One region of the Pandoraea morbifera genome, then DNA from elsewhere that is predicted to be linked to it. Evidence: predicted binding sites of a transcription regulator. Region 1 holds the regulator's gene; the other holds the start of a gene.

What was found. Region 1 encodes NrdR, which represses ribonucleotide reductase genes. Its sites were predicted from a motif close to CACNANATNTNGTG; they were not measured.
Region 2: a site for NrdR is predicted at 1,771-1,784, ahead of PMO31116_RS09605 (ribonucleoside-diphosphate reductase subunit alpha). Genes of this name have one in related genera too.

Annotation. Positions count from the first base shown of each region.
Region 1 covers NZ_CABPSD010000005.1:128,745-132,955, forward strand. The annotation lists gene PMO31116_RS10390 (porin) at 428-1,492, shown strand; gene nrdR (transcriptional regulator NrdR) at 1,657-2,139, opposite strand; gene glyA (serine hydroxymethyltransferase) at 2,158-3,405, opposite strand; ZMP/ZTP riboswitch at 3,504-3,611, opposite strand; gene PMO31116_RS10405 (hypothetical protein) at 3,874-4,211, opposite strand, start outside.
Region 2 covers NZ_CABPSD010000004.1:319,883-324,093, reverse strand. The annotation lists gene PMO31116_RS09615 (DUF1269 domain-containing protein) at 1-504, shown strand, start outside; gene ampD (1,6-anhydro-N-acetylmuramyl-L-alanine amidase AmpD) at 1,051-1,650, shown strand; gene PMO31116_RS09605 (ribonucleoside-diphosphate reductase subunit alpha) at 2,024-4,211, shown strand, end outside.

The sequences.
Region 1 (4,211 bases):
GCGCGAGAATTCGGCTATAAAGAAGCCATCCGGGCGTCGCGCGCAAGGTTATCTCGCAGTACAAGACATCGATCATCCCGGCGCGCCTCGCCAGCCGATTCCGGTCGCCGCACGGCCCCTGTGTGTCACACGAGCGTCTTTGCAGCGGCGCGTGACAGCACGCCGAAGACGGCCTAACGCCAGTGGACTGCCATGAAAACGATCTCTGACGACCAGAGCGTGCCGGCATCACTCGCAACCGCCCGCATGTTCCCGTGCGGCGCCCGTTGCCCAGGCGTTCCCGCTTGCCGATTTCTCGTCACTCGTAACGAAAATTCAGGCTTTCCCGAGCTTCTCCTGCCTCGCCCCGAAACGGGCGATGAAAGGCGACGACGGGCATAACCACGCAACAAAGGTGCGGGGCAAAACGCAATCTGGGGAACAGACCATGAGAAAGAAGCTCATCGCAGCCAGCCTGCTGTGCGGCATCGGCTCGTTCGCGCACGCACAGTCGAGCGTGCAACTTTATGGCCGCGTCGATGGCGGCTTCCAGTTCATGAACAACCTGCAGGACGGCAACGGCGGCACGACGTCACGCTGGAGCGCTCAGGGCGGCGACTACGGCACCAGCCTGTTCGGCCTGCGCGGGTATGAAGATCTCGGACAGGGATTGCATGCGGTATTCAATCTGGAAGGTGGCTTCCAGTTGATGAACGGCTTCAACAACAACGGTTCCGGCTCGATCTTCGATCGGCGTGCCCTGGTCGGCTTCAATTCCCGCTCGTGGGGTCAGCTCACGCTCGGCCGCAACCTGTTCATCAGCAATGGCGTCTGGGATTTCGATCCCTTCCAGCAGCAGGCTTTCTCGTCGGCATCGCTCGTGCGCGGACGCAACTGGCCGCAAGCGAGCAATACCGTCAATTACCAGAGTCCGAACTGGTACGGGTTCGATATCGCCGGCCAGTATGCATTCTCGAATATCGCGGGCCAGTTCAACAGCGGCCGCGGCATGGGCGCGCAGTTGACCTACACGCACGATCGCTTCCAGTTGCGCGCGTTGTATGACGAAATTCGCGACACCAACGGGCGATTCACGGACGTGTTCGCCACCTCGCGCGAGTACTTCGCGGGAGCGAACGTCTTCCTGAATCGCTTCACGATCTCGCTGGGCTACACGCACATGTCAGCGCCTGACGCCCCCGCCCCCGATTTCGCCACGCGCGCCGATCACTACTGGGCCGGGGTGAAATGGCAGGCGACGGCGGTATGGGCGGCCAATGCGGCGGTCTACCACGTGAACGTGCCGGGCGGTTTCGGACACGCGACAATGTTCGAGCTCGGCACCACGTACAACCTGTCCAAACGCACGTTCCTGTATGGCACCGTCGCCTACGTGAAGAACAGTGCCAACCAGAGCTTCTCGGTCGCCGCCATTCCGAGCGACTCGCTCGACAACCCGCCGCCAGGCAAGAGCCAGACCGGCGCCTACATCGGGGTGTCGCACTCGTTCTGAGCGCATGCGGCGCTGTCGACCTGCGCGTCGCCGGGCAACGGGCGCCGGCGCCAGTCGTCCGCGCCCACGGTGCCCTCCACCATGAAAAAAACCCGCCACGCCCTTTCAGGCGCGACGGGTTTTTCATCGCCCGCTCAGACCGAATCGCGGCCTCTCGCGCGGTCCTACGCCACCGGCTTGCGCTTGGGCTTGAGGTCGGTACTGTCGATTTCCTCGAGGACATCGCGGAACTCTGCAATGTCTTCGAAGCTGCGATACACGGATGCGAAGCGGATATAGGCGATCTTGTCGAGGCGCTTGAGTTCACGCATGACGAGTTCGCCGATACGCTGGCTCATCACTTCGCGCTCCGCGCCGGCCAGCAGCTTGTATTCGATGCGCGCAATCGCGGCATCCATCGCTTCGGCACTCACGGGGCGTTTGCGAATCGCCAGTTGCATGCTCGCACGCACCTTCGCGCGGTCGTACTCGGCCCGGCTGCCGTCTTTCTTGACGACCGCGGGCATAGCGAGTTCGACACGCTCGTACGTGGTGAATCGCTTGTCACACGACGGGCATTTCCGGCGCCGCCGAATGGCGGCGCCGTCTTCCGCTTCACGCGAGTCGATGACCTGCGTGTCGTCGTGCCGGCAGAACGGGCAGCGCATGCGTGCGACGCCGTCGGCTTAGCCGTAGACCGGGAAGCGCTTGGTCAACTCGGCGACCTTGGCGCGGACCGTGGCCAGCGTTTCGGCGTTTTCCGGGTTGTCCAGCACGTCGGCGATCAGGTTGCCGACCAGCTCGGCTTCGGCTTCCTTGAAGCCGCGCGTGGTCATGGCCGGCGAGCCCAGACGCACGCCACTCGTCACAAACGGCTTTTCCGGGTCGTTCGGAATGGCGTTCTTGTTGACGGTGATGTGCGCTTCACCCAGCGCGGCTTCGGCAGCCTTTCCGGTGATGTTCTTGGCGCGCAGGTCGACCAGCATCACGTGCGATTCGGTCTTGCCCGACACGATGCGCAGGCCACGCTTGACCAGCGTCTCGGCCAGCACGCGTGCGTTCTTCACGACTTGTTCCTGATACGCCTTGAATTCCGGCGTGGCGGCTTCCTTGAACGCGACGGCCTTGCCGGCGATCACGTGCATGAGCGGGCCACCCTGGATTCCCGGGAAGATCGCCGAATTGATGGCCTTCTCGAACTCGGCCTTCATCAGGATCACACCGCCGCGCGGGCCGCGCAGGCTCTTGTGCGTGGTGGTCGTCACGAAATCGGCGTGCGGCACGGGGTTCGGGTACACGCCCGCGGCGATCAGGCCGGCATAGTGCGCCATGTCGACCATGAAATAGGCGCCGACCGACTTGGCGATGCGGGCCATGCGCTCGAAGTCGATCTTCAGGGCGAAGGCCGATGCGCCCGCCACGATCATCTTCGGCTTGTGTTGCTGCGCGAGTTTCTCGGCAGCGTCATAATCGATGTCTTCGTTCTCGTTCAGGCCGTAGCTCACCACGTTGAACCACTTGCCCGACATGTTGACCGGCGAGCCGTGCGTGAGGTGACCGCCGTGGGCGAGGCTCATGCCCATGATCGTGTCGCCCGGCTTGAGCATGGCGAAGTACACGCCCTGGTTGGCCTGCGAGCCGGAGTTCGGCTGCACGTTCGCGGCCTCGGCACCGAACAGCGCCTTCACCCGATCGATCGCCAGTTGCTCGACCACGTCGACATACTCGCAACCACCGTAATAGCGCTTGCCCGGATAACCTTCCGCATACTTGTTGGTCAGTTGCGAGCCCTGCGCTTCCATCACGGCCGGGCTGGTGTAGTTTTCCGACGCGATCAGCTCGATGTGGTCTTCCTGACGCTGGTTTTCCTTCTGAATCGCGGCCCAGACGTCGGGATCGACGGCGGCAACGGTGGATTTCGATTTGTCGAACATGGCAGTTCCGTTGAATTGAACAGGTTTTCCGGGAGGAGATGGTGCAGCGCGCCTTCCTTTGTGCTTCGGAAGACGATAGACAGGGCAGCACCAACCATCACGGCTGCCCAGGCGAACGGCAAATAAGACCCCGGCGCTTCCCGGTGGGTTGATCCACCTCGGGCGCACAAGGCTGTGCACCCTAATCGCCAGTCACGCGGGGTTTGTGGCGTCCATAGTTTATGCGAGCTTGCGGCGTTAGGCAACCGGCTCGGAAGCCCGCGCCACCCCCTTGCCGAACGCCCCATGGCGCAACTGCGACAGTGCCGGCGCGGTGCCGCACGGACAGGCGATTTCAATGCCCCCCCGTCAGACATGCCAATGATGGAAACCTTACTGTCAGGCGCCAGCGCCGACATGGTGTCGCAAAGGCCGCACGGCATTCGACCGGGGCACCAACGAGGGCGAACCGGTCGCCGAAGCCTGCCGTCATGCAAGGCCGGTCGTGCGCGCTGCGGGTGCCAGCGCGAGGAACAGCGCCTGCTGCGCGCTGATGGCGGCCGCCCGCGTCGGGTACAGACGCGCCCAGGCACGGGCCACCGGCTCTCCCCCCAGGTGCCTCAGCACGTCGCCGCGTCTGGCCATCACATATTCGACCAACGCGTCGGTATCGCGCATATCGCCCCCATGCGCGGCCAACGCCTGCGCCTCGCGGGCAAGCTGACAGACATCGGCCGCCCACGGCCGTATCGTCGCCGCATCGATGCGGCCAAGACGAAACGCCATTTCCGCCGCCACCGCTCGCACACCGTCCGGCTGTCTCAATT
Region 2 (4,211 bases), on a different contig from region 1:
CGGATGTATTTCCTTCTCCCGGATCTGGCCAGTGCGCAGCGCACGATGAGCGACTTGCTGCTCGCGCGGATCGAGGAGCGTCACATCCACTTCATGGCACGTGACGAAATGGACCTGGAGGGACTGCACGAGGCCAACCTGCTGCAGACGTCCGATATCGTGCACGGCGCCGAAGCCGGACTCGTGATCGGCGGCTTCTGCGGTCTGGCGGTCGGTGCGGTCGCCGCGTTTTTCCCCATCGTGGGCACACGTCCCCAGTGGGAGTTGATGATCGTGACGGCACCGCTCGGTGCGCTCTTCGGCGCGTGGGTGTCGAGCATGATCGGCGTCTCGGTGCCGAACTCGCGACTCAAGACGTTCCGCGAACCGCTCGAGCGCGGCATGATCCTGCTCATGGTGGATGTGCGCGACAGCCGCGTCGACGAGATTCGCGATATGCTCAAGGCGCATCATCCGGAGGCGCACATGGAAGGGGTCGAGGCCGCGATTCCGGCATTCCCCTGATCGGCTTGCGGTACGAGACAAGCGAGGCAAGCGTATTGACAGTGAACGGCGTCACGCAGCGCAAGAGTGTTACCGGCCGGCAACGGCCCAGGGCGCCGCACCTGTGAGCGGCGCGGGATGGTGCGCGTGTCGTACGACACGAGAGCGACGCCATCCCCGGGCGTGGTCACGCCCATGGAAGCCTCTCGGCCAGGTCGGGCGAGGGGCTTCTTCTTTGTCGGACGTTGCGCGCCGGCGGGCACGGGCACCTGCCGCCGCAGCGCCGGACGTGGATATCTGTCGCGACGAATGCCGATGTGCGGGGACGCCACGCCAGGCATCCGTGCGCGGTGCGACTCGCCGGACGAGCGGCGACATCGGGGGAGGCCGGCCCGGGTTGGCCCGGGCCACGCGCCGACGACGTCACCTCAAGTGGGCTACAATGGCGCCCCTCGCTCTACGGGAGTTCTTGGTGCCCGTCATGCTCCATTCCTCTGCGTCCCATAACGTTTTCCCCCGGTCGCGTGCGCATGCCGTGCGTCGTGCCCCGCTCGCGCGAGGCGCCGTATGAACGCGCCACGCGATCTGCCCGTGCTCACGCTCGACGCCGACGGCTGGATCGTCGAGGCCGAGCGCCTGCCGTCGCCCAACTTCGACATGCGGCCGCCCGGAATGCCGACGGACCTGCTCGTGGTGCACAACATCTCGTTGCCGCCGGGACAGTTCGGTGGTGGCGAGATCGCGGCGTTCTTTCAGAACCGGCTCGATCACGATGCGCATCCGTTCTTCGACGAGATTCGCGGTGTGCACGTCTCGTCGCACTTCCTCGTGAGACGCGATGGTGCGTTGCAGCAGTTCGTGTCGTGCAATGCGCGGGCCTGGCATGCCGGTGCGTCGACGTTCGAAGGACGCACCCGCTGTAACGATTTCTCGATCGGCGTGGAGCTCGAGGGCACCGACGACCTGCCGTTCACCGCGGCGCAGTATGTGACGCTGGCGGCGCTGACGCGCGTCTTGCGTGAGCATTATCCGATTCAAGCCGTGGCCGGACACGCCGATATCGCACCGGGGCGCAAGACGGACCCGGGGCCGCACTTCGAGTGGCGGCGGTTGCGCGAAATGGCGGACCTGGCTCCGGAAACGTTGCCGTTTCGGGCAGCGGATTAACCCGATGACGGGGTAGGTTTTGCTTGACAGGGCGATGCCACGGGCCTTCCCGGGGATCAAATTTTCAGGTTTGCGGAGTGCGTCATCTCCACTATACTTAGTGCCAATTCCGGTGCTGACCACTATATGTAGTGGTTAATGTGAAGTCCGGCACCGGAGGCAGTAACCATCAATACCGTGCTTGTCCCGCGGCGTTTTGTGGGGCGGCGCAGCAGCAAAGCCGTGCAGCGGACACCTTGAACCCTTGGCCGTCCGTCGGTCGTGCGGTGTTCAGCACTTCGCTCCATCGGCGCCCCCAGGGCGTATTTTTGCCGGTCGTGAAACTGGTAGAGACGCGCTAACAGCACCATCTCATTGGAACGGGAGTTTTTACATGCAGACTAACGAAAACCTCACCCGCCCGAACCCGACGCCCGCCGCGACGACCGGCACCGGCCCGGGTGCGTCGGCGCCCCAGACGACGGGTGCCTTCGAGCCGGCGACCAACGCCGACTTCAAAGTGATTCGACGCAACGGCGCGGTGGTGGGTTTCGAGCCGTCGAAGATCGCGATCGCCGTGACCAAGGCGTTCCTGGCCGTGAACGGCGGTCAGGGCGCGGCGTCGGCACGTGTTCGCGAGCTCGTGGAGCAACTGACGCAAAACGTCGTGCGCGCGCTGATGCGCAGCCGCCCGAACGGCGGCACGTTCCACATCGAAGACATTCAGGATCAGGTCGAACTCGCGCTCATGCGCGAAGGCGAGCACAACGTGGCCCGCGCCTACGTGCTGTATCGCGAGAAGCGCGCGCAGGAGCGCGCTCATGCGGTCGAGGCTGCGCCCGAAGCCGCCGCGCCCGACATGCCGGTGCTGCATGTCACCGACAACGGCGTGTCGCGCCCGCTCGACATGGCCGCCCTGCGTGGCGTGGTGCAGGCCGCCTGCGAGAACCTCGGCAATGAAGTCGACGCCGAGCCGATCCTGACCGAGACCATCAAGAACCTGTACGACGGCGTGCCGCTGTCGCAGGTCTACGACTCGGCGATCCTCGCCTCGCGCACGCTCATCGAGAAGGAACCGGCTTACAGCCAGGTCACCGCCCGTATCCTGATGCACACGATCCGCCGCGAGATTCTCGGCGAGGAAGTGCTGCAGGGCGACATGGCCGCGCGTTACATCGACTATTTCCCGCGCTTCATCAAGCAGGGTGTCGAGGCCGAGCTGCTCGACGAGCAACTGCTCTCGTACGATCTGGCCAAGCTGGCCGCCGCGCTCGACGCCAACCGCGACCTGCAATTCAACTACCTCGGCCTGCAGACGCTGTACGACCGTTACTTCCTGCACATCGACGGTCATCGCATTGAAATGCCGCAGGCGTTCTACATGCGTGTGGCCATGGGGCTGGCGCTGAACGAGGTCGAACGCGAAGCGCGTGCGATCGAGTTCTACCAGATCCTGTCGAGCTTCGATTTCATGAGCTCCACGCCGACGCTGTTCAACTCGGGCACGCGCCGCTCGCAGCTCTCGTCGTGCTACCTCACGACCGTCTCGGACGATCTGGAGGGCATTTACGAAGCGCTCAAGGAAAACGCGCTGCTCTCGAAGTTCGCCGGCGGCCTGGGCAACGACTGGACGCAGGTGCGCGCGCTCGGCTCGCACATCAAGGGCACGAACGGCAAGAGCCAGGGCGTGGTGCCGTTCCTGAAGGTGGTCAACGACACGGCCGTCGCCGTGAACCAGGGCGGCAAGCGCAAGGGCGCGGTGTGCGCCTATCTGGAAACGTGGCACCTGGACATCGAGGAATTTCTCGAGCTGCGCAAGAACACCGGCGACGACCGTCGCCGCACGCACGACATGAACACGGCGAACTGGATTCCCGATCTGTTCATGAAGCGTGTGATGGAGGGCGCCGAGTGGACACTGTTCTCGCCGTCGACCTGCCCGGACCTGCACGACAAGTACGGCAAGGCCTTCGAGCAGGCGTACACCGCCTATGAAGAGAAGGCGGCGCGCGGCGAAATCAAGCTGTTCAAGAAGATTCCGGCGCAGGCGCTCTGGCGCAAGATGCTGGGCATGCTGTTCGAGACCGGCCACCCGTGGATCACGTTCAAGGATCCGTGCAACATCCGCTCGCCGCAGCAACACGTGGGCGTGGTGCATTCGTCGAACCTGTGCACGGAAATCACGCTGAACACGAGCGAGACCGAAATCGCCGTGTGCAACCTCGGCTCGGTCAACCTCGTGGCTCACCTGAAGCAGACCGCCAACGGCTACGAGCTCGATCACGAGAAGTTGCAGCGCACCATCCGCGTGGCGATGCGCATGCTCGACAACGTGATCGACATCAACTACTACGCGGTGACGAAGGCGCGCAATTCGAATCTGCATCACCGTCCGGTGGGCATGGGCATCATGGGCTTCCAGGACTGCCTGCACCTGCTGCGTACGCCGTATGCGTCCAACGCTGCCGTCGAGTTCGCCGATCGTTCGATGGAAGCCGTGTGCTACTACGCCTACTGGGCGTCGACCGAGCTGGCCAAGGAGCGCGGTCAGTATTCGTCGTACAAGGGTTCGCTGTGGGATC